3 regions of the Neobacillus sp. BP17 genome follow, and region 3 is predicted to be linked to each of the others. Evidence: riboswitches for the same ligand, from Rfam matches in the RefSeq annotation. Region 3 holds a riboswitch; each other region holds the start of a gene.

Region 1 (10,230 bases), 2.1 Mb from region 3:
TCCGTGGGTTTTCACATTTTATCTTTCCGTATAAAGGCCTTATCCACTAACTCGTGACGTGCGTTAATCTAATTAGATATAGCACAGAGGAGGCACGTGGGTTTTCCTTTCCGGTTTTTCTCTTTGCCTTCGAGCCCTATTCTCATCCATCTATTTTATTTCTAATGTACTAATGTCATAGAGAATCGTACTTCTTTAAGCTGCTGGTACTACTTCGTCTAATTCCTGCGTGATTGCCCAAATAAAACCTGCTAGCTCTCTTGCTACTGCCGTGATGGCTTTACCACTTTCTTTTCCTCTTGATAATAATCGAAAATATTTCTTATGAAGTCGGTTTTGTGCTTTCCAGGATATTGCTAGAACAGTCGGCGACTGTCCATCTTGTCTTTTTTGTAATTCACCTTTAACAGACGGTTTATATCTATAACTCCACGCCGATTCCACGAGTAGTCGCCGGACATGCCGATTTCCTGTTTTGGTGATCTTACCTTGTCTTCTACTTTCACCACTCGAAAATTCACTAGGTACTAACCCCAAATACGCCATAAACTGTCTAGCGGTAGAAAAGCGCTTAAAAGAACCTATTTCCGCCGCAATACTTGTCGCTGTTATTAGCGCAACGCCTCTTAAAGCTTGTAAAGCTTGAATGATTGGGGCATGAATACTGTTCGTTGCTTGTATTCTGATTTCTTCTTCTAGTCTCAAGACTCGTTGTTGTATCTCTTTAATTTGATGGTAGTACTCTTGAAAAACCACTTGTAGTTTTGAGTTTTCAAACTTTACCGTGTCCAACCATCTATAATACCTAACGGTCCATTTTTTTCCCTTTGATGGAGGTTGGATATCATAACGTAGTAAAAATTTACTTAACCGGTGTTTAGCCCTTAATTCGTCTTCTTTTGCATCCTCTCGACATCTAACAAGATCTCGTAAAGCCTCATCCTCTGGAGTAGGAACGTAAACAGAAGTTAATTCTCCAGCTCGATATAATTGAGCCAGTCGAACGGAATCTCTACGATCCGTTTTAATACGCTCACCAGGTTTTTGAGGAATTAAAGATGGCGCTATAACCATACAGTGAATATTTAGAGTAAGGAATAACCTATACAATGCATATCCGGTAGGACCTGCTTCGTAACACACTCGTAAGTTCTCGCTGTTTCCTAACTTTTTCATCAATTTCTTAACTGCTTCTGGTGTATTCGAAATCATGCCCCAATATCTAGGCTCATCTCGACCCTCATCTGCAATCGCAACAGCTATTTTTTCTTTTGATACGTCTAAACCTACGTATTTTATGGTATCCTTCATAATAACTAGCTCCTTCCGTAATGTAGCTCTGATTTGGTTATGTTTTTTTCAGTAAACATTCTAACCAAATTAACCTACGATGTTACGAGTAAGGAGCTAGTTTCGTTCATGATAACTCGTCGCTTTGCTCCTGCGGGGTCTCCCCTGCCCCGTACTCCCGCAGGAGTCTTCGTGCCTTCCACTCCAACCAACAGGGTTTCAAAATCAACATAACCGTTAACACAGCCTTTGTATTTAATAAACCACCAAGAATGAGAGATCATAGGAAGGTTAATTGTCTCCATTTCTTCATTCCTAGTGGTTCAATGATCATTCGTTTAAGATTTTACTGTTACCTTTTGATTAGTTTCTTCTATTATATATCGTAAGATTGGTTGTCTCGCCGCTTGTACTTCATCCAACCGGCCGATGACTGTCGTGTGTGGTGCCTCTAACACAATCTCTGGGTTTTCTTCTACTTCTTTTGCAATTTTTATCATCACATCGGCAAAGGCATCCATTGTTTCCTTTGACTCCGTTTCTGTAGGTTCAATCATCAAACACTCCTCAACATTTAGCGGGAAGTAGATGGTCGGTGGATGATAGCCAAAATCAAGGAGCCGTTTTGCCATATCAAGAGTTCTTACACCCAGTTTTTTCTGTCTAGAACCGGATAATACAAATTCATGTTTACACACTTGGGAATACGGAGCATCAAAATATGGTTCAAGTTTTTTACGGAGGTAGTTCGCATGAAGCACTGCCCCCTCAGAAACTTGACGTAATCCTACAGGTCCCATTGTACGAATATAGGTATAAGCACGAACCAAAATTCCAAAGTTTCCATAGTATCCTTTTACACGGCCAATTGATAGTGGATGATTCGAGTTCAGTACATATTTCTCACCATCTTTTTCAATACGTGGGACAGGTAAGTACGGAATGAGTTTCTTTTTCACACCGACTGGACCAGCTCCTGGGCCGCCACCGCCATGTGGAGTCGTGAACGTCTTATGAAGATTTAAATGCACAATATCAAATCCCATATGACCCGGTGTTGTTTTTCCAAGAATGGCGTTGGCATTTGCTCCATCGTAGTATAATAAGCCGCCTGCTTCATGAACAACTTTGGCAATTTCCAAAATTTCTTTCTCAAACAATCCAAGTGTATTAGGATTTGTCAGCATCAATGCAGCTGTATCCTGATCCACATGCTTTTTTAATTCTTCTAAGTCGACCAATCCATTTTCATTGGAAGGAATGGTGACTGTTTTAAACCCGGCAACCGTTGCACTGGCAGGGTTTGTACCATGCGCGGAGTCCGGAACAAGGACCTTTGTTCTTTTTTCTCCTTTTTGTTCAAGATAGGCTTTTACCATCATTAAGCCAGTCCATTCTCCCTGTGCTCCTGCAGAAGGCTGTAACGTTACTGAATCCATGCCGGTGATCTCTGCTAATTCTTCCTGCAAATTATATAAAAGCTCTAAAGCGCCCTGAACCGTTTCTGCTGGCTGATAAGGGTGAATGCGGCTAAAGCCATCAAAACGGGCAACATCTTCGTTAATTTTCGGGTTGTATTTCATCGTACAAGAACCTAATGGATAGAACCCATTATCAATTCCGTGGTTTCGGTTGGAAAGCGCTGTGTAATGACGGACAAGCTGAAGCTCTGATACTTCCGGGAGCTCGGCTGGTACATCACGAATCAAATGCTTCGGGTATTTCGTGTTTAAATCAATACGATTCACGTCAGTTTCCGGCAGGCTTGAACCCATACGACCTTCACGACTAATTTCAAAGATTAGCTCATTATATTCAATCATTTACGACTTCCTCCAATACTTTTACAAATTGGTCAATCTCTTCTTTTGTTCTCTGCTCTGTCACGGCAATAAGCATTTGATTGTCATAGCCGTATGCACTTTCCAAGTCAAATCCTCCGATGATTCCCGCTTCAAGCAGTTTGTTGTTGACCTCTTTGACCGGACGAGGAAGTTCCACCACAAATTCATTAAAAAATGGTGATTGATTGATAATGATAAAGCCTGCCTTTTGCAGACACTTTGCCATATAGTCAGCTTTCTCAATGTTTAGCTGGGCCATTTGTCGAATTCCTTGCTTTCCAAGTGCAGACATGCATATAGAGGATGCAAGCGCATTTAATGCCTGATTGGAACAAATATTAGAAGACGCTTTATCTCGTCGAATATGCTGTTCACGTGCTTGCAGCGTTAACACAAATCCACGTTTTCCTTGCTCATCCCTTGTTTGTCCTACAATCCGCCCCGGTACTTTACGCATAAATTTTTTGTGAACTGCGAAATAACCGCAGTGTGGGCCTCCAAAGGCCATCGGTATTCCTAATGGCTGCATATCACCCACCACAATATCTGCCCCGAGTTTACCTGGTGACTGCAGAAGCGCCAGTGCCAATGGATTAGCACTTACAATGAGTAATGCTCCTTGTGTATCCACAATTTTTTTAATTTCTGCCAAATCTTCAATCGATCCGAAGAAATTCGGGTATTGAACAATAACGGCGGCAATGCTCTTATCCATTTGTTCTTTTAGTCCTCTTAAATCGGTGACATCATCAACAAGATTGACTTCTTCTACTGCATATTCTTGGCCGCGTGCTACTGTATTTAATATTGCTCGTGATTCAGGATGAACCGCTTTTGAAACAAGCACTTTTGAACGCCTTGTTGATGAAATAGCAAGTGAGGCAGCTTCTGCAAGTGATGTAAAGCCATCGTACATGGAAGAGTTGGCAACATCCATTCCTGTTAACTCACAAACCATTGTCTGGAATTCAAAAATGGCTTGCAGCTCACCTTGACTGATTTCTGGTTGGTATGGTGTATAAGCTGTGTAAAATTCTGAACGTGAAATCATATGATTTACTACGCTTGGAATGTAGTGATCATATGTACCTGCACCAAGAAAGGTTGGATAGTTATTTGCACTTTTGTTTTTGGAAGCAAGCTGTTGCATTTTTTTCAACAGAAGCGGCTCTGGAACCGCTTCTGGAATGTTTAACTCACCCTCTAAACGTATTTCTTTTGGAATGTCCTCAAATAAATCATCGATTGAAGACATGTTTAAAAATGTGAGCATCTCCTCTTGATCTTGTTTCGTATCAGGAAGGTACCTAAATGTGTTGGTCATCTTATTCCCCTCCCTCAATATACGCCTGATACTCATCTTCATTTAATAGGGATTTTAACTCCTTTGGATTAGATAGTTCCACTTCTACTAACCACCCTGCATCATATGGCTGCTCATTGATTGTCTCAGGACTATCGTTTAAATCCTCGTTTACACAAATAACCGTGCCTGATACTGGAGCGTAAATTTCAGAAACAGCTTTAACCGATTCGATTGTGCCCATCGATTCCTCCACTGTAACTTCATCATCTACCTCCGGAGTTTCAACAAACACGATATCCCCTAATTGTTTTTGTGCAAAATGAGAAATTCCAATTCGTACCCGATTTCCGTCTAGTTGTAATACCCATTCGTGTTCCTTGCTATATAGTAAACTTGCAGTTGCGTTTGTCATAATTTTACTTCCCTTCATTTTTGTATTTGTATTTGACCATTTATCATGTAATTAAGTACTGTGGGTATCGAATTCTATGATTCTATTAACCCATTTTATAAAAAGGTGTCTTAATTACTACTGCATCAATTTGTTTATTACGGATTTCTACTTTTATTTGTGTGTCAACTTGTGCATACTCCGCTGATATAAGAGCAAGACCAATGCTTTTCTTTAGAGTGGGTGATTGTGTTCCCGATGTAACTACACCAATTTCCTCTCCACTCTCTGAAATTACTTTATAACCATGACGGGGAATCCCACGACCAGTGACTTCAATTCCTACTAATTTGCGTTTTAATCCCTCTTCTTTTTGTCTTAAAAGTGCCTCTTTTCCAATAAAATCACTTTCTTTATTGGTTTTCACCGCGAAGCCGATTCCTGCTTCAAGGGGACTAATATCGCTTAACAGTTCTTGACCATAAAGTGCAAGACGTGCCTCTAAACGAAGGGTGTCACGTGCACCCAATCCGCATGGCTTTAAGCCATCTTCACACCCTGCTTCTATCAGTTTTTCCCATAGTGCTTCCGCCTGACCAGCTGCTAAATAAAGCTCAAAACCATTTTCACCTGTATAACCTGTACGTGATACGAGGATATCTGTTATTCCGGAAACATTAACATGTTGTGCAAATTTAAATGAGCCAATTTCAGATAGATTGGTTTCCGTTAGTTTTTGCAAAATACGTTCAGCCTCTGGTCCTTGAATGGCTAGCTGCGCAATTTCATTGGAGATATTTTTGAGTGTTACCTCTCCTTTTACATGTTGCTTCATCCATTCAAAGTCTTTATCAATGTTGGCCGCATTGATGACGAGTAAATATTTATCATGCGTTAATTTATAAACTAGTAAATCATCGACCGTTCCGCCGTTCTGGTAGCACATTGCAGTATACTGTGCCTGATTGATACTGAGCTTCGTCACATCGTTTGTGACCAGATAGTTTATGTAGCTTTCTGCATCTTTTCCCTCTACCACTACTTCACCCATATGAGAGACATCAAAAAGTCCTGCACGGATACGTACTGACTCATGCTCTTCTAAAATACTTGAAAACTGTACCGGAAGCTCCCAGCCGCCAAAATCGATGACCTTTGCGCCATGTTTTTTATATGTTTCAAATAAGGGTGTCCGTTTTAACAATGTATTAGTAGTCATTGTGTTACCTCCGATTTAGATTTCCGACAAAATAACTGTTCTTTTACCTTTTTACCTGTTTCGGTCATCGCCAGCCCGCCAAGTGCGGTTTCCCTTAGTGTCCTTGGCATTTCCTTTCCAACCTTATACATCGCTTCTATGACTTCGTCACATGGAATCCGGCTTTCCACGCCAGCAAGTGATAGATCGGCAGCAGAAAAGGCAATCGAGGTACCAATGACATTTCGCTTAATACAAGGTACTTCAACAAGTCCTGCAACCGGATCGCACACCAAGCCTAATAATGATTTCATAGCAATTGCGGTTGCATTTACAGCTTGTTGTGGTGTACCGCCTTTTAACTCTACGATTGTCCCCGCAGCCATTGCCGTTGCGGATCCCACTTCTGCTTGGCAGCCTCCTGCTGCTCCTGAAATAAAGGAACGGTTAGCAATCACGTAACCTAGCATACTTGCAGTAAATAAGCCCATGACTAAATCTTTATATGAATAGGTGTCATTTTTATAAAGTGAAAACAATACACCAGGTAAAATTCCAGCTGCTCCCGCAGTTGGTGTAGCAACAATAATCCCCATACGTGCATTGCTTTCAGATGTAGCTAATGAAAACGTCATGGCATTACTAATGTAATTTCCTGACAAGGCATTGCCCTGAGTCATATAGTTATACATTTTCACCGCATCACCGCCGGAGATACCACTTGGTGCTGTTGAGCCGTCTTTAATTCCGCTATCGACGGCCTCCTTCATTTTGATCAATCGTTCTTCCATCATGCTGATAATGGTTTCTTCGTCTCTTCCCGACTTTTTCGCTTCCAACATCAACATGATTTGACCAATGGTTTTTTGTTCTCTTTCACAAGCTTCAATCAGTTCTGCCATGGACTTAATTTCCATTAAATTGCCTCCATAAATACTTTCTCGTTTGGTTGGAAATGACTAGCAAGGGACGTAAAATCATCGCCTGAACTTAACCGAATATCCACTTTTCTTCCGTTAATCATAAAGATTTTGGATAAACCACCGCCAAGGGATACCCCTCCAACTTTTACAGCCCGATTATTGCATTTGGCTGTCACAATCGTTGTATTGGGATGGTTATAAAAAGTACATTTGTCTTCAAACTCGAAATGGTACTGCATACCTTCCTCTTTTGCCCACTCCAACGAATTTTTTATTCGTGAATCGTCAGTATTCATACCAAGTAATCCGCCGATGAGCGCTTTATCTGTTCCATGTCCTTGGTACGTTTCAGCAAAGGAATCGTAAAATACAATTTTTGTCTCTTCTGGACAACGACCTAATAGTTCAAATATAAATTTTCCGATTGACACAACACCTGCTGTATGTGAACTCGAGGGCCCAACCATAATCGGGCCGATTATATCAAAGCAACTTTGAAATTCCATGGAATGTCTCCTTCTTAAACAGTAATTAACTGTTGAAATAGTGGATAGTTACCACAAATATTTTTAGTCGTTTCTTTTGCTTGTTTAAGAACTTCAAGATTACCTTTATTTTTCAGAACAGCAGCGATTACTTTACCGATCTTCTCCATATCATCCTGCTTCATACCGCGAGTTGTTAAAGCAGCAGTTCCCATACGGATTCCACTTGTGACAAATGGGCTTGCAGGGTCAAAAGGAATCGTGTTTTTGTTAACAGTAATTCCTGCTTCTTCTAACAATTTCTCTGCTTCTTTTCCTGTTAAGTTCCACGGGCGAACATCTAAAAGAACAATGTGATTGTCTGTACCTCCAGAGACAAGGGTTGCTCCTTCTTCCTTTAACGTATCCGCAAGTGCTGCTGCATTATCAATGATTTGTTTCGCATAATCTTTAAAGCTTGGTTGTAAAGCCTCATTGAAAGCAACCGCTTTAGCTGCAATGATGTGCATAAGGGGGCCGCCTTGAATTCCTGGGAACACAGATTTATTAATCGCTTTAATAATCTCTTCATTGTTTGATAAAACGATACCGCCTCGAGGTCCTCTCAACGTTTTATGCGTGGTGCTTGTCACAACATCTGCGTATGGAACTGGCGATGGATGAAGACCAGCAGCAACGAGTCCTGCAATATGCGCCATGTCCACCATGAATTTTGCACCCACTTGATCTGCAATTTGTCTAAAGCGTGCAAAATCAATTGTTCTTGGGTAAGCACTTGCCCCTGCAATAATCAATTTTGGCTGTTCTTTTTTCGCGATTTCCTCCAGCTCATCATAATCAATCAAATGATTGTCTTCTTTGACGCCATAGGACACAACATCAAACCATTTTCCTGAAACACTAACAGGACTTCCATGCGTTAAATGTCCACCTTGTGAAAGGTTCATTCCCATGATTTTATCGCCAGGCTGAAGAAGTGCGAAAAAAACAGCAAAGTTAGCTTGTGCACCTGAGTGAGGTTGAACGTTTGCATATTTAGCACCAAACAGCTTTGTTAAACGATCAATAGCTGCTTGTTCTGCCACATCGACAAATTCACATCCGCCATAGTAACGCTTTCCTGGATAGCCTTCTGCATATTTATTGGTCATCACACTTCCCATTGCTTCTAGGACATCTTGGCTAACGAAGTTTTCCGATGCAATCAACTCCAATGTTTGATGCTGACGATCCTGCTCCTTTTTAATCGCTTCAAAAATGGTTTGATCATTCTGTTGTAAACTCATGATAACTCCTCCTTGAAATATTGTTCAGGCTCCCCTTTATGCTTCAAATATCTGCTTTTTTGCACGCAAAAAAGGACAGAAGAAGGGGAAGCATGTAGCTTCATATTCCCTTCTCTGTCCTTTTTACCTGAGAGTTTAGTTCTGTTACGAACATTCCCCTTTGGTGGCATAACTTTAATGCGCTCTCCAGAGTTGCGTCCCGCTGTGGTTCCATCTACCTGAGAGATTAATTCCAAGGGTTTTTTTTGGAACTTGCTCCTTCGGTGGCGTGTAAAAATTGCACTCTCCCACAACCGTCATCCGCTCTATTTTTTTATTATTTTCAGAATAATTGTTACTGGAAGCCAAGTCAAGCTTTTTTTGAAAACGGTATCAAAAATGGATCATAAGACATTTTTGAGTTACCTATTAATTTTCTGCTATCTTTTCCTGATTGACTTGATCTGCATAGTTTGCCTTCATATTCCGCATCTTATAGATGGCAATTAGTAAAATAAACCAAACTGGAGTTACAAACAAGGCAACGCGAGTATCTTCTGCAAGTGCAAGCACAACCAGAACAAATGCTAGAAAAGCTAGGATCAAGTAATTAGAAAATGGATAAAGCGGCAATTTAAATTTGTTTATTTTTGCTAGATCTGGTCTTGTTTTTCGGTATTTCAAATGGCTGATAATTGTAATCCCCCAAATAAAGATGAAACATACGGTAGAAATACTTGTTATTAGGGTAAATACTCCTTCTGGCATAACATAGTTCAACACAACGGCAATTAAAATGACCACAGTTGAAAAGAGCAATGCATTTGAAGGTACTTTACGGGAAGTAAGTTTTGTAAATGGTACAGGTGCATTTTTATCTCTGGCAAGTGAGTATACCATACGGCTTGTACTGAAGATGGCACTGTTACAGGCCGAAGCCGCGGAAGTTAGAACGACAAAATTGACAATACCAGCAGCTGCAGCGATTCCAACCGCCACGAAGACTTGAACAAATGGGCTTTTCGCAGGATTTATCGCGTTCCATGGATAAATACTCATGATGACAATAAGGGCTCCAACGTAGAAAATCAAAACTCGAATAGGAATATTATTGATGGCCTTTGGAATTACTTTTTCTGGGTTTTCTGTTTCACCTGCTGTAAGTCCTACCAGTTCAATGCCAACAAACGCAAACACAACCATCTGGAATGAAAGAATAAACCCATTTATGCCATTTGGAAACCAGCCGTCATGGCTCCATAAGTTCGTGAAACTGGATGCTCCTGCATTGGTGGAAAAGCCTTTAATAATCATGAACACACCGATTACAATGAGTGCCAGTATCGCGATAACTTTAATTAATGCGAACCAGAATTCCATTTCGCCGAAAAGCTTGACAGTAGCGAGGTTCATACCTAGCAAGATGACAAGCGCAATTAATCCTGGCATCCACTGTGGTACAGAGGGAAACCAATATTGAGTATAAAGACCAACTGCTGTTAAGTCTGCCATTGCAATAGATATCCAG
Region 2 (10,230 bases), 2.0 Mb from region 3:
ATTGAAACGGGGGGAAGCGGAGGATACGGTATTTTCTATATTTACTCCTATAGAAATAATATCCCTATGCTATTGTTTGATGTTGAAAAATATAATAAAAGTTATAGATTCAAAGTCAATTATGAGGATTTTTATAAAGTGACTGTAGGAAGCCCTTCGTTAGATTTGCTTTTCACCCTAGACATTAGTTACAAAGGTTATGATTATCTATCTGAGCTCTATGATGAAAATGGAAAATTAAAACAGCCAGTTCTGGGCGAGGTTCTTGCAGCAACTGCGTTATATCCCATTGTTACAAATGGAAAAGGAATAAATTATGATTTACTCGTTCTTCAACGGATTATTGGTACATCTAATGCGGATACATTAGGTTATGTCGAAAACCTTTTAACATGGAATGGAACTCAATTTATATCCACATCATTGGCAACAGAGATTTTTGGAACAAAGTTAAGCAGTACGTACTAGTGTCGAGCTGAATTTTTTATCAGCTAGGAGGTAAATGGATGACAAAATTTTTTTCGTTTCATGGAACTGTCACCATGATTACTGACCTTGTAGGTCAAAATGGTACAGGAGAAGGCTGTAATAAATTAATATCTGTAGAAAACGGCACGGGAGCAATTGTGAATTTCGTGGTGTCATCAACGACTTATTTTGTTGACCATGCAATTGTGGCTATAGGAGATCGCGTGACTGGTTATTATGACGGAAATGCACCTGCTATTCTTATTTACCCTCCACAATATCCAGCGCTTGTCATGGTTAAAGATAGCCCATATCAGAATGTAAAAGTTGATTACTTTAATAGTGAATTAGAGAGTAGTGATGGACGGTTACGATTAAATATATCTCCATATACCCAAATACTTTTAACAAATGGGCAACCCTTTACAAGAAACCCCGCGAACAGGGATCTTATTGTCATTTATGGACCAGCCACCAAAAGTATCCCCGCCCAAAGCACACCTTATAGAATTATCGTTTTGTGTTAGGAATGGTAAGAACATTGTACAAGGTTTTTTCCATAATCTATAGTATCAATCCACGAGGGTGTTCATTATGAGAAGTAAAAGGGAAATTCAAGGTCAACCACAAACAATGATTGGTCAAGCATGGACCGGTAGACATGTGATTTTGCTCCATTGTACAAACCATAATCAATTCTTAAATCTTTATAAAAGTTACCATGCTCCAATTGAGCCGCCACGGCAAAATTGTGCAGAAACGTTGTCACAATTACTAAGTATCGGTTATCGCATTATGGCGGTCACTCCCATCTCAGCCAATCATATTCAATATTTTTTGGTCCTAGGAGATTAAGAAAAAAATGAACCCCTTCACGAATGAGGTGGGTTTATTTTTTGTTCTCCAATCTAGGTCCCGAAAATATGTATTGACAAAGTGATTGAATACTACTAAAATTAAAAATTATTTAACAATAATGTAAATTTTAAGATTTGATGATGGTTGAATAATTTTTAGCGGGGATTTTGAACCTTTGGTTCTTCTATTGAAAATTAAATAATAAGCAAGCTATGATTGTTATGGGTCAAACTATAGCAGGAGCAGCTTCTGGAGAGACCGCAGAAATCTGCGGCGCCGAAGGGTTCACAATCTCAGGCAAAAGGACAGAAGAGTACATATTTTATTTGTTATTCTAATAAAAGAGTAATAAATATTATTTGTTATTCTTTTGACCATGAGATTGGAGCTGATCCAGTCTCTTTTTTTATGGTTTTTAACCTTTTGCTCATCAATTCACAACTTGAACTTTACAAAAATAAGGAGGAAATGAAAATGGCACAGCAAGAATTAAAACGAGATTTAAAAGATCGTCATGTACAACTGATTGCGATTGGCGGTACGATTGGGACAGGTTTATTTCTTGGTTCAGGAAGAGCGATCCAGTTAGCAGGGCCATCTATCATATTTGCTTATTTAATCGTCGGTATTGCTTGTTTTTTTGTGATGAGGGCACTTGGGGAACTGCTATTATCGAATGCGGGCTATCAATCATTCACGGATTTTGCGGAAGAATACATTGGACCGTGGGCTGGTTATGTGACAGGATGGACGTATTGGTTTTGTTGGATCATGACCGCCATGGCTGATATTATTGCTGTGGGGGTATATGTGCAATATTGGTTCGATATTCCGCAATGGATACCTGCTTTAATCTGCTTAATTGTATTATTGGGATTAAATTTACTAACCGTAAAGCTATTTGGAGAGTTAGAGTTTTGGTTTGCAATCATCAAAGTAATTACCATTCTAGCTTTAATCGTAATAGGAATCATTTTATTGGTTATTGGATTTCAAACCGATTCGGGAACAGTTTCAATCAAGAATCTCTGGGGACACGGTGGTCTTTTTCCAAATGGGATATCAGGTTTCTTTTTGTCTTTTCAAATGGTTGTTTTTGCATTTGTAGGTGTTGAATTAGTGGGTGTCTCCGCAGCGGAAACATCTAATCCTCGAAGAAATATTCCATCTGCCATTAATAAAATCCCGTTGCGAATTCTATTTTTCTATGTGGGAGCCCTTTTCATTCTTTTATGTATCAATCCTTGGACAGAACTGAATGCAGCTAATAGTCCATTTGTTAAGACGTTTAGCTTAGTAGGTATTCCAATTGCAGCAGGAATTATTAATTTTGTTGTCTTGACATCAGCTGCTTCAGCGTGTAACAGCGGATTATTTTCAACCAGCCGAATATTGTTTAATTTAAGTGGTCATAAACAGGGACCTGCTAAATTTGCTAAATTAAATAAAAACCATGTACCAAGTAACGCATTATTTATTTCCACTCTTGTTCTATCAGCCGGTGCTCTTTTAAGTAAACTGATTCCAGAACAAGCCTTTGGTATCGTGACAACGATCAGTGCGATTTGTTTTATTTGGGTTTGGAGCATCATATTAATTTGTCATTTGCGTTACCGGAAATCACGTCCTGATTTACATGAAAAGTCGATTTTTAAAGCACCGTTCACACCATTTATCAATTATGTCGTCCTAACGTTATTTGCACTCATTCTTATTATTATGCTATTTGCCGAAGCAACTCGTACCGCTTTATTATTAACACCTGTTTGGTTCATTCTTTTATTCATTTTATATTCATTTAAAAAGAAAAAGGGTGTCAGACTGATGTCTCAAAACATACACTCTTCATAATAATGTTTTTTCGATAGTGAGGAGTGTGCGTTATGAAGTTTGAGATGCAAAAGGCGAATTTGCTTGCTGAAAATATTAATGGATTTATAACATATGTTCAAAAAAGTCATATCAATAAAAACAGCAACAGGTTTACACCAGACAAATTGTTTCAAATAAAACTTCTTATAGAAGAGTATAAGTTTCAGATCCTTTCAGATGAATTGTTTAGAATTAATAAGTTTGATTGGGATGAAAAGTATACGTATTATTTAGTGGATCAATTTAAAGAAGGGCTCAAAATTATTGAGGAATACGTAAAAAATAGTTACGATGAATTATTTCTGTTAACTGGCAGACTTTACACGTTAAAGAATCTCAGTGAATCATTTAATAGAAGTGAATAATGTGATGACCTTCTTTCCAAAAGAAAATACTAGTTATTTCTTATTGTCACATGAAAATTATCGTGATACTATTAGATGAAATTAAATTCCTTTAAATTGGTCCAGAGAGGCCAAAAAGGCAAAAGTAAAATTCATGTATACTTTGTTACGTATATGAATGCCCTTTTGTCCTTTGGATGAAAGGGCATTTTATTTTTGCCAACTATCTTTTAATCATAGTCCAGAGAGGCTTGAAAGGAGAACGACAGAAATGGATTATCGCAGAAAAACAGTAGTCGCATCAGTTGCAGGGTTAACATTAGAGGGCATGGATATCATGTTTATCTCCTTTGCCATGTCAATGATTATTGCTCAGTTTAATATTGACATGGTGGCAGGCGGTCTCATTTCTTCTATTACAAATCTAGGAATGCTAGCTGGGGGAGTCATCTTCGGTATATTAGCAGATAAATTTGGGAGAGTTAAAATCTTTACTTACACAATTCTACTATTTGCTATCGGGACCGCATTAACCGGCTTAGCCGAAAATATTGAACAAGTTTACATCTTTCGATTTATTGCCGGCTTAGGTGCAGGAGGGGAATACGGGATCGGTATGGCGCTTGTAGCGGAAGCGTGGCCAAAAAATAAACAAGGACGAGCTTCTTCTTATGTCAGCGTTGGTGCTCAATACGGTGTGATTCTTGCTGCTCTTCTTAGTGCAATCATCCTTCCTTCATGGGGCTGGAGGGGATTGTTTTTCACCGGATTGGTTCCGGTTATCTTCGCCTTTATCGTCAGAAAGAAATTGGATGAATCACCTGAATGGTTGAAAACCCAGAATAAAAAACAACTTGTGCCCAGAGAATGGAAATTAAAGCAATTGTTTGCGACGCCAAGAACCTCAGTAACAACGATTGCTCTAGCGATCATGGCAACTGTCCAAATTGCTGGATATAATGGTTTGATGATTTGGCTTCCATCTATGCTGCAACAATCCCAAGGTTTGTCGGTTTCAAACTCTGCCCTTTGGACGATTAGCACTGCGGCTGGTATGATTGCAGGAATGTTAACCTTTGGACACTTTATCGATCGCTTTGGGATGAAACGCTCATATGGAATCTTCTTATTCGCATCAGCAGTCGCTGTCTTTTTATATGCCTATGCGTCAGGGAGTGCTGGTCTATTAATCGGGGGTGCAATCGTCGGGTTCTTCTCGAATGGTATGTTTGCGGGTTATGGGGCATTAATAAGCAGTTTCTATTCAGTAGAAATTCGAAGCACAGCAACCAACACAATCTTTAACTTTGGACGAGCATTAGGAGGATTATCTCCAATATTAGTAGGATATATCTTGCAGCATGCTAATGTTACGGCAGCAATGGGATATCTCGCACTACTCTACTGTATCTCCTTTATCGCAATGATTAGCTTGAAAAAAGGAAAAACTACTGAAGTACAAGACATTAGCTTATCTAAAGCAGTTTAAAATGAAAGAAGGAAACATTCAGGCATTGGGATTTTAAAATCCAATGCCTTTTTCAACTAGTCTAATAGCAAATTATTCGTTAACATTTACCTTTATATTAGTTGGTCGCCTCCAAACAATTAGACCAGTAAACATAAGATAAAATAACACTGTTTTTTCATAATCTATTTGGATTATAGAAAAACATTGCGGAGAATTGTGTGAATTATTTGTAAAAAGATAATAATAGAGTAATAATGAATTAATAATTACTTACGATGAGAGGATGTATAATCTTTGGAATGGAAAAAAGCTCTGAGAGACCTTCTGCCTGATGAACAAATAAGTGAAAATCCTACCATTTTAGAACATCATAGCAAGGATGAATCGTATCATCAACCTGTAAAACCAGATATCGTGGTTTTCCCTAAAAGTAAAATAGAGATTTCAGAAATTATGAAAATAGCATATAAGTATAAAATACCAGTTGTCCCTTTTGGGGCAGGTTCCAGCCTAGAAGGACATCCAATCCCTGTTTCAGGCGGAATCTCAATGGATTTTCAATTCATGAATCATATCATTGAAGTTAGGGAAAAGGACCTTCTTATAAAGGTGCAACCGGGTGTTACTCGTAAACAATTAAATAAGGCACTCAAAAAGTATGGTCTCTTCTTTCCCGTTGACCCTGGTGCAGATGCGACGATTGGCGGGATGACGAGTACGAATGCCTCAGGTACAACCACTGTTAAATATGGTGCCATGAAAGATGTAGTTAGAGGACTTGAAGTAGTTTTAGCAAATGGGGAAATAGTAAACCTAGGCGGGTTAGCGGCAAAATCTTCTTCAGGATATAATTTAACACCTTTATTTGTTGGCTCAGAAGGAACATTAGGAGTTTTTACTGAAATCACTTTAAAAGTTCTTGGAATTCCGGAAGCGACACTTGCTTGCAGAGCTGTCTTTCCTTCTGTCGATCATGCGATTAAGGCCGCGAATGCTATGGTCTCATCAGGCATCCCCATAGCCCGTATTGAACTTGTAGATGCTCGTTCTATGAAACAAGTAAATATACATAACGAAACTATATACCCTGAGCAGCCAACTCTATTTATGGAGTTCCACGGAAATGAAGAAGGGATAAAGGCAGATGTTAAATTTGCGAAAGAATTAGCAGACTTAGAAGGTTGTTCTCAATTTGAATACGAAACAGACTCTCTGAAAAAAGCGAAGTTGTGGGAGGCACGTCATACCCTTGCATATGCCTTTAAACATGGTTATCCAGCGAAGAAAAATATGAGTACGGACGTGTGTGTACCATTATCTAAGCTTCCGGATGCCATTTCTCATGCAAGTTCGTTACTTGAAGAGTATGGATTGATTGGCGGTATCGTAGGGCATGTAGGAGATGGAAACTTTCATGCATTAATTATGATTGATCCGAAGGACCATGTTGAGTCAGATATGGCACATACTGTTAACCAAAAAATTGTAGAATTTGCGATTGAATGTGGCGGAACAGCTACAGGCGAACATGGAATTGGACTTGGAAAAATTGACTATCTATATAAAGAACATGCTAGTACTATTCATCTAATGAAAATGATAAAAGACCAATTTGATCCACTTGGTATATTAAATCCTGGGAAAATGTTTAAATCAAAGTAGGGCTAATATATTGATATATTCAAAGATTTTACGAATTTTCGGAAATTAGGTTGACATCGTTGGACAAACCGTGATATAAACACAATAAGAAATTTTAGCGCTTAAAAGCATAAAAGTGTGAAATAATATTGAAAAAGTGAAATATACAGGGGGAAATACGATTATGGAACAAAGTAGCAAAATTTTAGACTGTACCATTCGAGATGGAGGGCTAGTTAACAATTGGGACTTTAGTGTCGAATTTGTTCAAGACTTGTATGAAGGTCTAAGTGCTTCAGGTGTTGAATACATGGAGATTGGTTACAAAAATTCTCCTAAACTTCTTAATGCGACCGAGCCAAATCCATGGAGATTTCTTGATGATAACTTCTTGAAGGAAATTATCCCTGTGAAAAAGTTCACCAAGCTATCAGCTCTAGTAGATATTGGGCGTGTAGATCCCAACGATATTCTCCCTCGTGAACAAAGTGTTCTAGATATGATTCGTGTGGCTTGCTATATCCGTGAAGTGGATAAGGGCTTAGAACTTGTCCAGATGTTCCATGATTTGGGTTATGAAACTTCCCTTAACATTATGGCATTATCAAGTGTACCTGAACAACAGCTGATTAAAGCGTTTGAATTGGTGAAGCAAAGCCCTGTTGATGTGGTCTATATTGTTGATTCTTTTGGTAGTCTAGACCCAGTAGATATTGAGCATCAAGTAAAGAAATTCAAAGAGATGATCCCTAACAAACAACTGGGAATCCATACACATAACAATATGCAGTTAGCCTTTGCCAATACTTTAACTGCACTTAGAAATGGGGTTACCTACTTGGATTCGTCTGTATATGGCATGGGCCGGGCAGCAGGTAACTGTAATACAGAACTTCTCGTTAGCTACATCCAAAAATCAAGCTATGAGATTAAACCAGTTCTTGGAGTTATTGAGAAACATATGCTTGAAATGCGTGAAAAGTGGGAGTGGGGCTATATCATTCCTTATATGATTTCAGGTGTACTGAATGAACATCCACGTGTGGCTATGGCTTACCGTGACAGTGCCGACCGTGATAAATTCGTCGATTTTTATGACAAAGTAACATCACCCGAAAGTACAGTGGCTACAACTTTAAAATAGTTTAAATTACTCAATGTACCTCTTTCGTAGGGGTACTTTTTTTATTTTTACTAACGGCAACTTCCACAAAGAAATCTGAGCCTTAAAAGGATATAATGAATTTTGTGCGATTCCACGCAGTTCAATAAGGAGGTATGCCACCTGAAATCCAAAAACATATCGCTACAGATAAAAATATTTGGGCTTGTTCTATTACTAGGGTTATTTTTAATCATTTTGTTAACAGTATTTTTCAGTTATATGGAAAGTAAACAAATAGAGGAAAACAGGGGCAGGATGGCGCTTGAAATTTCAAGAACGGTTTCTTTTATACCCACGATTATTTCTTCGGTTCAGACAAGTGATCCATCCAAAACAATACAGCCTTTAGCAGAGAAGATTCGGAATGAAACCGGTGCAGAGTTTGTTGTCATCGGAAACAAAGAGGGGACAAGATTTTCGCATCCTTTACCATCGATGATTGGTAAGAAAATGAAAGGTGGAGATAACGAGAGGGCAATTAAGCAAGGGGAATATTATGTGTCTAAGGCTAAGGGTTCACTCGGGCCTTCAATAAGAGGGAAATCACCTATTTTTAATAAAAAGGGTGAAGTGATCGGAATCGTTTCTGTAGGTTTTTTGCTTGAAGATGTCCATCAGCAAATTATAAATAATCTTAACAAGGTACTTCTTGTATCTCTTTTCGCATTTTTGGTTTCTCTTTTTGGAAGTATCCTTCTGGGAAAAAATATTCGCAAAGATACCATGGGGCTAGAACCTTTTGAAATTGCTGCACTATATAAAGAAAAGAATGCTGTACTTCATGGAGTGAAAGAAGGGATTTTAGCTATTAATAAAGAGGGATTCATCACGATGATGAATCAGCCTGCTAAAAGACTATTACAAATAAACGGGTCAGTCCGTCATATAAAAGTAGATGGCCTGTTTCCTTCTGATTATTTATATGAAGTTTTAAAATCAGGAAACCCACAAGTTGATAAAGAAATGGTCTGGAAAGATAAAACTGTTATTGTCAACTGTACTCCACTCTTTGAAGAGTCTGGCGTAAGTGGAGTGGTTGCTTCTTTTCGTGATAAAACAGAAATTGAGCAAATGTTAAACACCCTATCAGAAGTAAATAGCTATTCGGAAGATCTTCGTGCGCAAACACATGAATATACCAATAAGTTATATGTGTTATTAGGACTGCTGCAGCTAGGAGAAACCGAACAGGCCATTGAAATGCTCCAATCTGAAACACAGGTGTTGCAATTTCAGAATTCTATTGTTTTTAACCATATCAAAGACACGAAAGTCCAAGCTATTCTGTTAGGAAAATTGGGTAAGGCTTCTGAAAAGAAAATAAAGTTTGAGATCATTTCTGATAGCTTTTTAAAGGAATTGCCATCCCATTTTAAACTTTCGAACTTAATTGTAATTCTTGGAAACCTAATTGACAATGCATTTGAAGCTGTTTATGGTGTGGATTCTCCCACGGTAAAATTCTTCGCTACAGATATTGGCAGTGATATCATATTTGAGATTTCGGATAATGGGAAAGGAATAACTGATGTGGAAATTCCACTCCTTTTTTCAAGAGGGTTTACATCTAAAGAAGGGTCTGAGCCGAGGGGATTTGGCCTATCCAATGCAGAGGATGCTGTGTTGGAAATGAATGGTATGATTGAGGTGCAGAGTACCAAGGAAAGTGGAACTATTTTTACCGTATACCTGCCGAAGGAAATTGAGAGGAGTGAAAAACTTGAATAGGATAAAAGTAGCGATTGCAGAAGATGATTTCCGAATAGCCGATATCCATGAAAAATTTTTAAATAAGTTTAAGGAAATCGAGGTGGTGGGAAAGTCATTAAATGGTGAGCAAACTCTAGACCTGCTAAAGGAGAAAATCCCCGACTTATTGATTCTTGATGTCTATATGCCAGATATGCTAGGGTCTGATTTGCTTCCCATCATTCGAGAGCGTTTCCCAAAGATAAGCATTATTATGGTCACAGCTGCGACTGATAAGATTTTCCTCGAAAAAGCTTTAAGCTACGGAGTAGAAAATTATTTAATTAAACCTGTAAATAGAGAAAGATTTGAAGAAGTGGTCTTAGAATTTATTAAAAAACACTCTATCCTATCGTCAGGCCAAGAGGTTGACCAGAATTATGTTGACCTTCTGTTCGGTAAAAATACGACTGAAAAGTTGGGGAAGGGTACTGGATTACCTAAAGGAATTGATGAAATTACCCTTGAAAAGGTGAAAAACACTCTTCAATTGAAAAACCAGGGTCTTTCTGCTGAAGAAGTGGGAAAGGAAATTGGTGCATCTCGAATTACAGCACGGAGATATCTTGAATATCTTTCCTCTATAAAAGAGGCAAAAGCGGAAGTGGTGTATGGAATTGTCGGGAGGCCAGAGAGAAAATATTATTCTGTTAAGTGAGGAT
Region 3 (10,230 bases):
AACATGGTCGACAATAACAGGCATGTAATGGTCATATACACCTGCACCAATAAAAGAAACATTTCTTTTTAGGTCAGCGTTCCTGCTAGCCATATTAAACAGTTCTTTCATTAAGGCTGTTTCAGACTTAGCTGCTTTGATATTGTATTCACCCTTAAATTTTACTTTTTCAGGGATATCGCTAAACAGTTCATCAATAGAGGAAACACCAATTGCCTCGAGCATAGCATTCTTATCTTGTTCAGTCATAGGTAAATAGCGATGTTTCATAAAACTAACTCCCTTCTGTTATTTCTTTTCTCTTTTATAAAAAGGTGTTGGAACGACAGTAGCCTTTAAGCGTTTACCGCGAATCTCCACTTCAACAACGGATTCAAGCCCTGTAAATTCCGAATTAATTAGAGCAAGACCAATATTTTTCTTTAAAGTTGGTGATTGAGTGCCTGTTGTAACCTCACCAATTAACTGATCCCCACTATATACTGGGTATCCATGACGTGGAATCCCACGATCAATCATTTCAATTCCTACCAATTTTCTTGGTAAGCCCTTTTCCTTTTGTTGGATTAATGCTTCTTTCCCAATAAAATCAACTTCCTTGGATAATTTCACGGCAAAGCCAATCCCTGCTTCTAGTGGTGAAATTTCTGCAGAAAGTTCTTGGCCATAAAGTGCTAATACTGCTTCAAAACGCAGTGTATCGCGGGCACCTAATCCAACAGGAATTACTCCGTCTTCCTTACCTGCTGCTAAAATATCTTTCCAAAGATCAACTGCATCCTCTGCATCACAATATACTTCAAAACCATCTTCACCGGTATATCCTGTTCTTGATACTAAGGATTTTTTCCCATTAAGTATTACTTCTTGCTGGAATTTGAAAAAACCAATCCCACTCAAATCCGTATTCCCAGCGAGCTTTTGCAGTACTTTTTCTGCAAGTGGTCCTTGAAGGGCAAGCTGCGCTGTTTTTTCTGATAAGTTTTCTAAAGTAACATCTCCAGTTACATGGTCTTCAAGCCACTTATAATCTTTTTCAATATTTGATGCATTAACAACTAACAGGTAATGATTGTCCTCAATTTTATATACAAGAAGGTCATCGACAGTACCGCCATTTTCATAACACATGGCCGTGTACTGGGCACCGCCATTTTTAATTTTTGAAATGTCATTTGTCATCATTTTTTGTAAAAAATCCAAGCTATTCTTGCCTTTTACTTCCACTTCACCCATATGGGAAACATCAAATAATCCTGCACGTGTGCGAACAGCTTCATGCTCTTCTTTAATGCTGGAAAATTGAACTGGCAGCTCCCAACCACCGAAATCAATGGTTTTTCCTCCCCATTCCTTATACACATCAAAAAGCGGAGTTCGTTTTAATTCAGACATTCTTAATCCCCCTTCAATCTTTGGCACATACTATTCTTAGGATAACCATAAAAAAGGACAGAAACCTCCCATGTAAAATTAGGAAGGTCTCTGTCCTTGCACCTGAAAGTTTACCTTTAAAGGCTTTCCCCTTTGGTGGCTGTAAATGTCTAATCAGCACTCTCCAGAGCTGCGTCAAACAAGAGTTCTTTTGCCTGAGAGATTCACATTTCTGCTTGCTCCTTCGGCGCTACAAAGGTAGTCTCTCCCCTTGTTATCATTCGCATTATAATATTATCCAAATTGGTCATACTAATTATACTTATAAAATAAATTACTTTATTAAAATATTTAAAACATTCAAGACTATAATCATCCTACCATTAAAATAATACATTGGGCAATAATTTTATTTGAAAGAATAAAGCTGGAAATTGTAAAAAAGGAGTTGACACCATGTCGATCGAAATTGAATTTGATTCCTCTTGGAAGGATGATTTTTTACATAGAATCGATAACGATGGTCCATGGGGGAATTGGGAGCTTTTTAAACTAGCAATTGGAGTAGAAAAACATCTCGTTGTTCCTGATTTCAACGGTTTATTGGCACCAAGTCATTTATCTAATTTAACCCCGCTTCCACACCAGCTCGAAACAGCGAAACAAGTAATTGAAAATATGAACGGAAAAGCTATCCTTGCTGATGAAGTTGGGCTCGGAAAAACAATTGAAGCTGGATTAATTCTAAAAGAATATATGATACGCGGATTGGTGAAAAAGGTATTAATCCTTGTCCCTGCTTCTTTAGTTACACAGTGGTCGACCGAGCTAAATAGCAAATTTTTCATTCCTGCTATATCACAAAGAAAAAGCTATGTGTGGGAACAGTGCGATGTCGTCGTATCCTCGATTGATACAGCAAAACGTAATCCACATCGCGACATTATCTACCAACAAGACTATGATCTCATCATCATTGATGAAGCACATAAACTAAAAAATAACAAAACAAAAAACTACGAATTTGTTCAAAATCTGAAAAAGAAATTTTGTTTATTGTTGACGGCAACACCGATTCAGAACCGAGTCGAGGAAATTTTCAATCTGGTTTCGTTATTAAAACCAGGACATTTAGGGAGCGAAACGGCATTCTATGAAAAATACAAGCGTGATGCACGATCCTTAAATGATGATGAACATTTAAAAGAATTAGTAAACAAGGTCATGATTCGGAATAGGCGGGCAGATACAGGAATCGAATGGACAAAACGGCATGTTGAGACGATTCCAATTGAATGTACCCCTGAGGAGAAAGATCTTTACGAGTCAATTACAAACTTAAAAAGTGAAGGGAATTGGGTACAAACTAGTTCATTCTCAGTCATGACGTTGCAGCGTGAGGCATGCAGCAGCAGAGAGGCCGTTTTTTATACATTAAAGAATATGCTGCAAAAAAAGGAAAATCCAACTCCAGCTTTCGAAGAACAAATTCAATATTTAATGAAAAAGGTCGAAGCTGTTCAGAAAAATTCCAAAGCGGAAAAAGCATTAGAGTTAATTCAAAAGGTAAATGATAAAGTGATTATTTTCACAGAATATCGAGCCACTCAAATGTACTTACAATGGTATTTAAAACAGCATGGAATAACATCTGTCCCTTTTCGCGGCGGGTTTAAGCGCGGGAAAAAGGACTGGATGAGAGAATTATTTCAAAAGCATGCACAAGTTCTAATTGCGACAGAAGCGGGCGGCGAAGGAATTAATCTTCAATTTTGCAACCATATAATTAATTTCGATTTGCCATGGAATCCAATGCGGCTAGAACAGCGGATTGGTCGTATTCATCGTCTTGGGCAGGAAAAAGATGTCATGATTTATAACTTTGCAATAAAAAACACGGTCGAGGAGCATATCTTAAAGCTTCTTTATGAAAAAATCCATTTATTCGAAAAAGTAATCGGCGAACTGGACGATATTTTAACAAAGTTGGAATTTGGCAATATTGAAGACCACTTAATAGATATATTCGGACAATCCTCTACTGAAGGGGAAATGCGCATAAAAATGGAAAACTTATCATCAATGATTGAATTTGCAGAATCGATGAAGAAAGGAGATTCCCATGCAGCAGCAGGAAATTCATAACTTTCTATTGACCTATTTTCAGGCTAATGATTGTGAAATTGTAGAGAATGGCCCTGGATATTTAATGGTTCAGTTAACAGTGGAACTTGACAAGGAATTAATGAACCGCCCTTTTTACTGGCATTATTTAGAAAAAACAGGCGGGATTCCAAATCCGATGAGGCTAACCTTTATCACGAATCAAGATGCAGCTCCTGAAAATATAAAAGGGGAAATCATTCATTTTGGTTCTCCTCGTCTACATCAAATTTTTGCTTCAACTAAGAAACTAGCCAGCTATATGCGGCTTTACGAAAATCATTGCCATCAGAACAGGCAGACCCCCTTGCTGCCATGGCTATGTATGAATGTTAAAATCTCATATCAATGTGATCGTAAGCGTGATATTTTTAAGTCCATCGGTTTACAACTCATAAACGGAACAATGGTCGAAGATTTCCATGACAGGCTTCTGCAAATACCGTTAACACCAAAAATTCCGGATTATTCCTTTACCTTATCACCATTAGTGAGGCCGCAGAGTGGGATGTCAAGGATAGAAGCGTATCTAACTTCCGTGATTGAGAAAGATGACCACTCCTGGGCTGAAGACGCAAGAAAACGCTGGGAGCAGGATTTACGACTCTTAAACCATTTTTATGAAGATGTCGAAGAAGAAAATGAAAACTTCGAAACGGAAAAACTAGCCCTAAAAGAGCAATACGAACCAAAAATATCCATATCCTTCATCAACGGAGGCCTCTTCTATCTAACCGACAAAGCCATATAAAGGCACAAAATGAGGGTGTCAGGCACCATGTGAAAATTTCACATGGTGCCTGACACCCTTAAAATATTTTGCTGAAAAAATAAAAATATTTTTTGAAAATAAAGAAGGATAAGCAGGAACGCTGTCGAATATTATCAAATGAAAAATATTAAAGGCGGTGGTACCTATTGTTAGCGCGATAGAAATCTTAGCAAATCGAATTATTGCCGATGCGGCAAGGAATCAGGCAACAGATATTCACATTATTCCAAGGAAGAATGACACACTCATTCAACTACGATTAACCAACAAACTCATTCCCCGACTATCCCTTCCTAAAGACGAATGCGACAGATTAATTTCACATTTTAAATTCACAGCCAATATGGATATCGGTGAAAGAAGACGGCCACAAAGCGGAGCATTTTTTTGTGAAGTTGGCGGACAATTAATGGGTTTAAGACTATCCACGCTTCCTTCTAATAACAGAGAGAGCCTTGTCATCCGGCTGCTCCCACAGCAAGAACAAATCCCTTTTCACCAACTCTCACTATTCCCGTCAATGACACGAAAACTACTTGCCCTTCTCAAACATGCTCATGGACTTATCATTTTCACCGGGCCAACTGGCAGCGGCAAAACAACTACACTTTATTCCCTTTTAAATGAAACAGCCCACCTATTTCACCGCAATGTCATCACGCTCGAGGATCCCATCGAAAAAAACTATGACTCCGTCCTGCAAATACAGGTCAATGAAAAAGCAGGCGTAACATATGCGACTGGTCTAAAGGCAATTCTGCGTCATGACCCAGACATTATTATGGTCGGTGAAATTCGCGATGCTGAGACGGCAAAAATCGCAGTAAGAGCTGCCTTAACAGGCCATCTTGTCCTCTCCACAATGCATACTCGCGACGCAAAGGGGGCAGTTTATCGCCTGCGAGAGTTTGGTGTGAATTGGTTAGAAGTTGAACAGACACTGATTGCCATTACTGCACAAAGATTGGTGGAACTCTCGTGCCCTTTTTGCGAGGGGGATTGCACACCTATTTGCTATTCCTATAACAGATGGAAACGCGCAAGTGTGTTTGAACTATTATCAGGAAGAAATTTACACGGGGTAATGAAGGCAGCCCAAGGTGATAAAATAAATACGCGTTACCGCACCTTAAAAGATGTAATAAACAAAGGTATTGCCCTTGGTTATATTCAAGAATCTGAATACGAGCGATTGGTGTATGATGATGAATCGTCATAAATGGACAGTGAATGAACAAGCAAATTTCTTAAGAAGAACTGGTGAACTTTTGGCAAGGGGATATCCAATTGCACTTGCAATTGAATCCATAGCATTACAATTACCCTCAAAACGAAAGGAGGAACTTAATGATTGTTTAGAAGAATTGAAAAAAGGTCTACCATTTCATGTTGCACTAAATAATCTTGGCTTCCAAAAAGATTTAGTCGGTTATGTCTATTTTGCCGAACAACATGGCTGCTTTGCGGATGCTCTGCTGGAGGGAAGTGAACTTGCATTACTTAAAGATAAAGATTTACACAAGCTTCTAAAACTGCTTCAGTATCCTGCTTTGCTCATTGTCATTACAGGATTTCTATTTATTTTCGTCGAAAATACATTACTCCCAAGGTTCACAAGTCTTTTTTCGTCCCTTGGTCTAGAAGCAAATTTTTTTATGAATGTCGTTTACGCTTTCGATCGTTATTTTCCAATCGTGATCGGCATCTTGCTTTTTACTCTATCATTGGGAGCAATGTATTATTTGCTGATATTTCGAAAGCTCACCGTCCTAAAACAAAGGGCACATCTAGTTCGCATCCCAATTGTTGGCAGGATCCTCAAATTACTATTCACTCACTACTTTTCCATTCAACTAAGCTTCTTACTTTCCGGTGGATTATCGGTTTCTGAAGCACTACTACTTTTTGAACAGAATCTCAGACATCCTTTTTACAGTCACTTAGCTGCTGCAATTAAATGTAAGCTAATTACCGGAGAAAGATTAGAGTCAATTTTGGCAACGATGTCATACTTCGAAAAAGAATTTCCGATGATTGTAAAACATGGACAAGAGAATGGAAAGTTGGAGCAGGAACTGCTATTTTTCAGCAAGCACTGTATCACAAACATGGAAGAAATGATTCAAAAACGCTTAGCAACTATTCAACCTATTCTTTACATCATTATTGGATTTCTTGTCGTGTCAATGTATTTAGCTATTCTTTTACCCATGTTTCACCTGCTTGATGGTATTTAAAAAAATTGGAGGTTAGTTAGAATGATAAAAAATGAAAAAGGTTTTACATTAATAGAAATGATGATTGTTATGCTAGTAATCTCAGTACTGTTAATTATTACAATTCCTAACGTTGCTAAACATAATTCAAATATCAACAATAAAGGATGTGAGGCCTACGTGAAAATGGTCCAGGCTCAAGTTCAAGCATATGAAATGGACAAAAACAAAATCCCCACAATTGCGGAACTAAAATCAGAAGGATATTTAAAGGAAGACTCAAAAGGTTGTCCGAATGGGAATACAGTTGCAATAGACGTTGATGGCAATGTAACTTCAACTGAAAGTAACTAATCCCCAATGAAAAACGATCAAAACGGCTTCACTTTAATTGAGTCCCTGTTAGTTCTCTCCATCTTCATGATTATCTCCTCAATTACAGTTTTCTCCTTAAAACCGCAGCACTCAGTCCTGGAGGATGAGGCCTTTTTAACCCAATTAAAAGCAGACCTATATTATTCACAACAATATGCTATCTCTCATCAACATGAAGTATCCGTTGTTATTCTTCCAACGCAGTTTAAGTATTACATGTTTTTGAGGACCGACATGCCGCCAATCCTCGTACGAAATTATTCAAGAAATATTTATCTTGCTGAAGCTTCCATACCCTTATATTTCAAATTCCTAAACGATGGAAATGTGAACCAGTTTGGTACCTTTCTCATCCAAACCAAAAATAAAACCTATCAAATGACCCTGTTAATCGGAAAGGGACGGTTTTATGTTAAGGAGTTCTAAAGGCTATTTTCTGCTTGAGCTTCTACTGTCCTTATCAGCATTGTTTATAATTAGTTCGTTTTTACTGCCATTATTGACCGAACTAAGAGAACAATCCCGGCAATTGGAATTAGAAAATATGTCTAGACAGTTGATGTACGAAGAATTACAAGCGAATTTAGTCAGTAATCAGGGAACATCAAATTCCACTTCTATTCAAAATGGAATTGAATTTCAAATCATATGGAAGGACAGTGAGATGGCTGGACAAAAGGAGGTGTGTGTGAGAGTTGAAAAAAATTCGTTCCTTCCTGAAGTTGAAGTTTGCGGGCTGCTTGAATGACGATGCCTTTACACTCATTGAAGTGCTTATTTCTTTTTCTATTTTCACAACAATTATTTTTTTTATGACACCATTATTCCAAATAATTCTTAATCATAAGGATACGGAGGCTTCTTTACAAGCAATGGAGTGGGATGTTTTTTCGAGCCAAATTAAAAAGGAGATTCGGCTTTCCAGTCGTGCAGAGGTGATCTCGAATCGCTTAATTCTAACAAAAGATGCGGAAACCATTCAGTATGAAAAATACGGAACGAACCTTAGGCGCCGTGTCAATTCAACTGGTCATGAAATACTCCTCCAAAATGTTTCACAGCATTCGTTCACGCTCTTAAATAATGCCGTCAAAATCGATGTAACTGACCTAAGGGGAAGAAAAAATTCAGTTACTGCTTTCTCCATGGGAAATTGGCTGAATGTCCCATGAAAAATAATGAGAGTGGCTTCACTTACCCACTAACCTTGTGCCTTCTAATCATTTTTTTATTATTTCTTTCGAGCCGAATTGAAGTATTTTTATCTGAAAGAAAAATTGCTCACGAAACGAATACCATCATGCTCGAGGAGTATTATTTCCTCTCATCAGTAAAAAAGATTGAATCGATTTATCAAAAGACTGGCATACTGCCTGCCAAAGGGACGCTGCCGTATGTAAAGGGAAACATAGATTACCAAACTGAAACACCCATAGGGTATATTCAAAAGGTCAATTTTACATTGCACCTCAATACTGATGGTATAACAGTTAACGGAAGGGGATATTTTGATACGCGGACCAAACGATTATCCAAATGGCTTGAATTGAAATAACTAAATATGGGCATACTTGTTCATGAAATTTAAAGGCAGGTGTATGTCCATGAAAACCAATGATTATGTAAAATTCATGACTCAAACGATTGTAAAATATGCAGATCAACCAAAGGATGAAAGGAAGCGTCTTCGTACCGAACGAAAAGAAACAAAAGCTTCTTTCTGGTATCGTTGGTTCGGTATACTTCCTTACATCCTCTATTTTGAAGTTAAAAAAAGGCGAAGAATGTAGCTTCTCTAAATGCCTTATTTTTCAAAAAATGATAATTTTACTGTTGACAAATGATTTTATAACCTAAAATTGCTTTCTTTTAACACATTGTTACAATATAAAGTCGCAAATTGTGAACATTTTCTAAACATACTGTGTTAACATTGTTAACCTCATTCCCATGTTAGAAGGGCTGTATTATAATGGAATAAATTATGGGGGTCCGAGGTGAACAATGATGGAACAAACATTAAAGATAACAAACGTTTTATCAGATCCAACGCGGTACTATATTTATCAATACATTACCAAACGTCATCAAGAAGTAACAGTACAAGAAGTGGCAGAAAACTTTAATATTCACCCAAATGTTGCACGATTACATTTATCAAAACTTGAAGATGTGAACATGTTAGTGTCTGAAACTAAGAAAACTGGTAAAGGCGGCAGACCGAGTAGATTGTATCGTCTCTCAGATGATGTAATACAGTTGCATTTCCCATTTCGTGACTACATGCTCTTATCTAAAGTCGCATTCCAAACCATGATTTCACTTGGAGAGATTGGTAAAAAAGCACTTTTCCATACTGGAAAGCGTTTCGGTGCAGAGCTGATTGAACAAGAAAAGGCAAAAAGGGCGTTTGGAGAGGAATTAGAATTTGACCAAAAGCTAACAATATTAAAAAGTGCGGCAACGCTTGCTGGTTTTTATCCTGAATTTGAAGCAAATGGCGATAAAACAAAAATCTATTTCCAAATTTTCAATTGCCCTTTCAAAGAAGTGGCAGAAGATCATTCGGAAACAGTTTGCAGTATGCACCATGAATTCTTAAAAGGAATGTTTGGAGCACTTTTTGAATCAGTTGAGTTAATTGAAAAAGATAATATTATTTCTGGTTGTGAAACTTGTTCTTATCAAGCGCTTGTAACAAACTAAATCGAAACCATTATTTACATTGTACCTCCTTTTACTTTATAATATTGTAATGATGGGATCGAAGGGTAAAAGGAGGGATACATATGGATCGCATGTTCAGAGTTTGTGGTTTCTGGACGGGCATTTTTACAGTAATGTTTTATCTTGGTGATATGGATAAGACGGCAATGTTATTCTTAGCCCAAACAGGTTTTTTCGTTCTGCTTAGCTATCTAAAACTATCCGAGCGCATGTATTTGTGGGTATTCGGAGCTTATTTAACAGTTTTCTTCGCAGGCTTCACTTATTGGACAACGTTCATGATGGTGCCTGGTGCAGGACATTAAGTAACCATTAGAAAAAAACGCCGGAAAATTCCGGCGTTTTTTCTTTATTCGCTGAAGAAATCTCTCCATTTTAATTTTAGCTCTTTTTGCTGGATAACCACATGAAAATAGGAACTAATTCCTGAAGGCATAATCAAACTGCGAATCGCTCGATTCCGTTTGCTTACCTCTGAAAAGGGATTGGGATTGTAATGGTTTGCTAATTCTTTCAGAATACCTGCCTGTAATAAAAACTCATCCTGTCTTAGCTTTGAAACAAGTTCTAAGTTTTCCTGTTCCCCTTTTTGAATTAGGTAAT

What was found. A riboswitch is a leader RNA that binds a small molecule or an ion and turns the genes downstream of it on or off. The one in region 3 is predicted to bind glycine.
Region 1: another riboswitch for glycine. It lies ahead of glyA (serine hydroxymethyltransferase); the one in region 3 lies ahead of gcvT (glycine cleavage system aminomethyltransferase GcvT).
Region 2: another riboswitch for glycine. It lies ahead of AC4QJR_RS10480 (amino acid permease); the one in region 3 lies ahead of gcvT (glycine cleavage system aminomethyltransferase GcvT).

The regions. Positions count from the first base shown of each region.
Region 1 covers NZ_CM184198.1:2,088,344-2,098,573, reverse strand. Annotated here, with positions in the region: gene AC4QJR_RS10070 (IS110 family RNA-guided transposase) at 196-1,311, opposite strand; gene AC4QJR_RS10065 (hypothetical protein) at 1,386-1,595, opposite strand; gene gcvPB (aminomethyl-transferring glycine dehydrogenase subunit GcvPB) at 1,629-3,113, opposite strand; gene gcvPA (aminomethyl-transferring glycine dehydrogenase subunit GcvPA) at 3,106-4,458, opposite strand; gene gcvH (glycine cleavage system protein GcvH) at 4,460-4,852, opposite strand; gene gcvT (glycine cleavage system aminomethyltransferase GcvT) at 4,938-6,050, opposite strand; gene sdaAA (L-serine ammonia-lyase, iron-sulfur-dependent, subunit alpha) at 6,047-6,946, opposite strand; gene AC4QJR_RS10035 (serine dehydratase beta chain) at 6,946-7,458, opposite strand; gene glyA (serine hydroxymethyltransferase) at 7,473-8,723, opposite strand; glycine riboswitch at 8,828-8,923, opposite strand; gene AC4QJR_RS10025 (amino acid permease) at 9,132-10,230, opposite strand, start outside.
Region 2 covers NZ_CM184198.1:2,178,539-2,188,768, forward strand. Annotated here, with positions in the region: gene AC4QJR_RS10465 (YybI family spore inner coat protein) at 1-468, shown strand, start outside; gene AC4QJR_RS10470 (hypothetical protein) at 507-995, shown strand; gene AC4QJR_RS10475 (hypothetical protein) at 1,063-1,323, shown strand; glycine riboswitch at 1,566-1,645, shown strand; gene AC4QJR_RS10480 (amino acid permease) at 1,801-3,177, shown strand; gene AC4QJR_RS10485 (hypothetical protein) at 3,210-3,563, shown strand; gene AC4QJR_RS10490 (MFS transporter) at 3,814-5,031, shown strand; gene AC4QJR_RS10495 (FAD-binding oxidoreductase) at 5,308-6,675, shown strand; gene AC4QJR_RS10500 (aldolase catalytic domain-containing protein) at 6,839-7,798, shown strand; gene AC4QJR_RS10505 (ATP-binding protein) at 7,901-9,547, shown strand; gene AC4QJR_RS10510 (response regulator) at 9,540-10,226, shown strand.
Region 3 covers NZ_CM184198.1:4,197,563-4,207,792, forward strand. Annotated here, with positions in the region: gene gcvPA (aminomethyl-transferring glycine dehydrogenase subunit GcvPA) at 1-270, opposite strand, end outside; gene gcvT (glycine cleavage system aminomethyltransferase GcvT) at 289-1,395, opposite strand; glycine riboswitch at 1,568-1,655, opposite strand; gene AC4QJR_RS20505 (DEAD/DEAH box helicase) at 1,831-3,519, shown strand; gene AC4QJR_RS20510 (YqhG family protein) at 3,497-4,288, shown strand; gene comGA (competence type IV pilus ATPase ComGA) at 4,446-5,528, shown strand; gene comGB (competence type IV pilus assembly protein ComGB) at 5,509-6,546, shown strand; gene comGC (competence type IV pilus major pilin ComGC) at 6,568-6,879, shown strand; gene comGD (competence type IV pilus minor pilin ComGD) at 6,886-7,326, shown strand; gene AC4QJR_RS20535 (hypothetical protein) at 7,310-7,648, shown strand; gene comGF (competence type IV pilus minor pilin ComGF) at 7,596-8,072, shown strand; gene comGG (competence type IV pilus minor pilin ComGG) at 8,069-8,455, shown strand; gene AC4QJR_RS20550 (YqzE family protein) at 8,505-8,690, shown strand; gene AC4QJR_RS20555 (helix-turn-helix transcriptional regulator) at 8,908-9,606, shown strand; gene AC4QJR_RS20560 (DUF2626 domain-containing protein) at 9,690-9,932, shown strand; gene AC4QJR_RS20565 (class I SAM-dependent methyltransferase) at 9,977-10,230, opposite strand, start outside.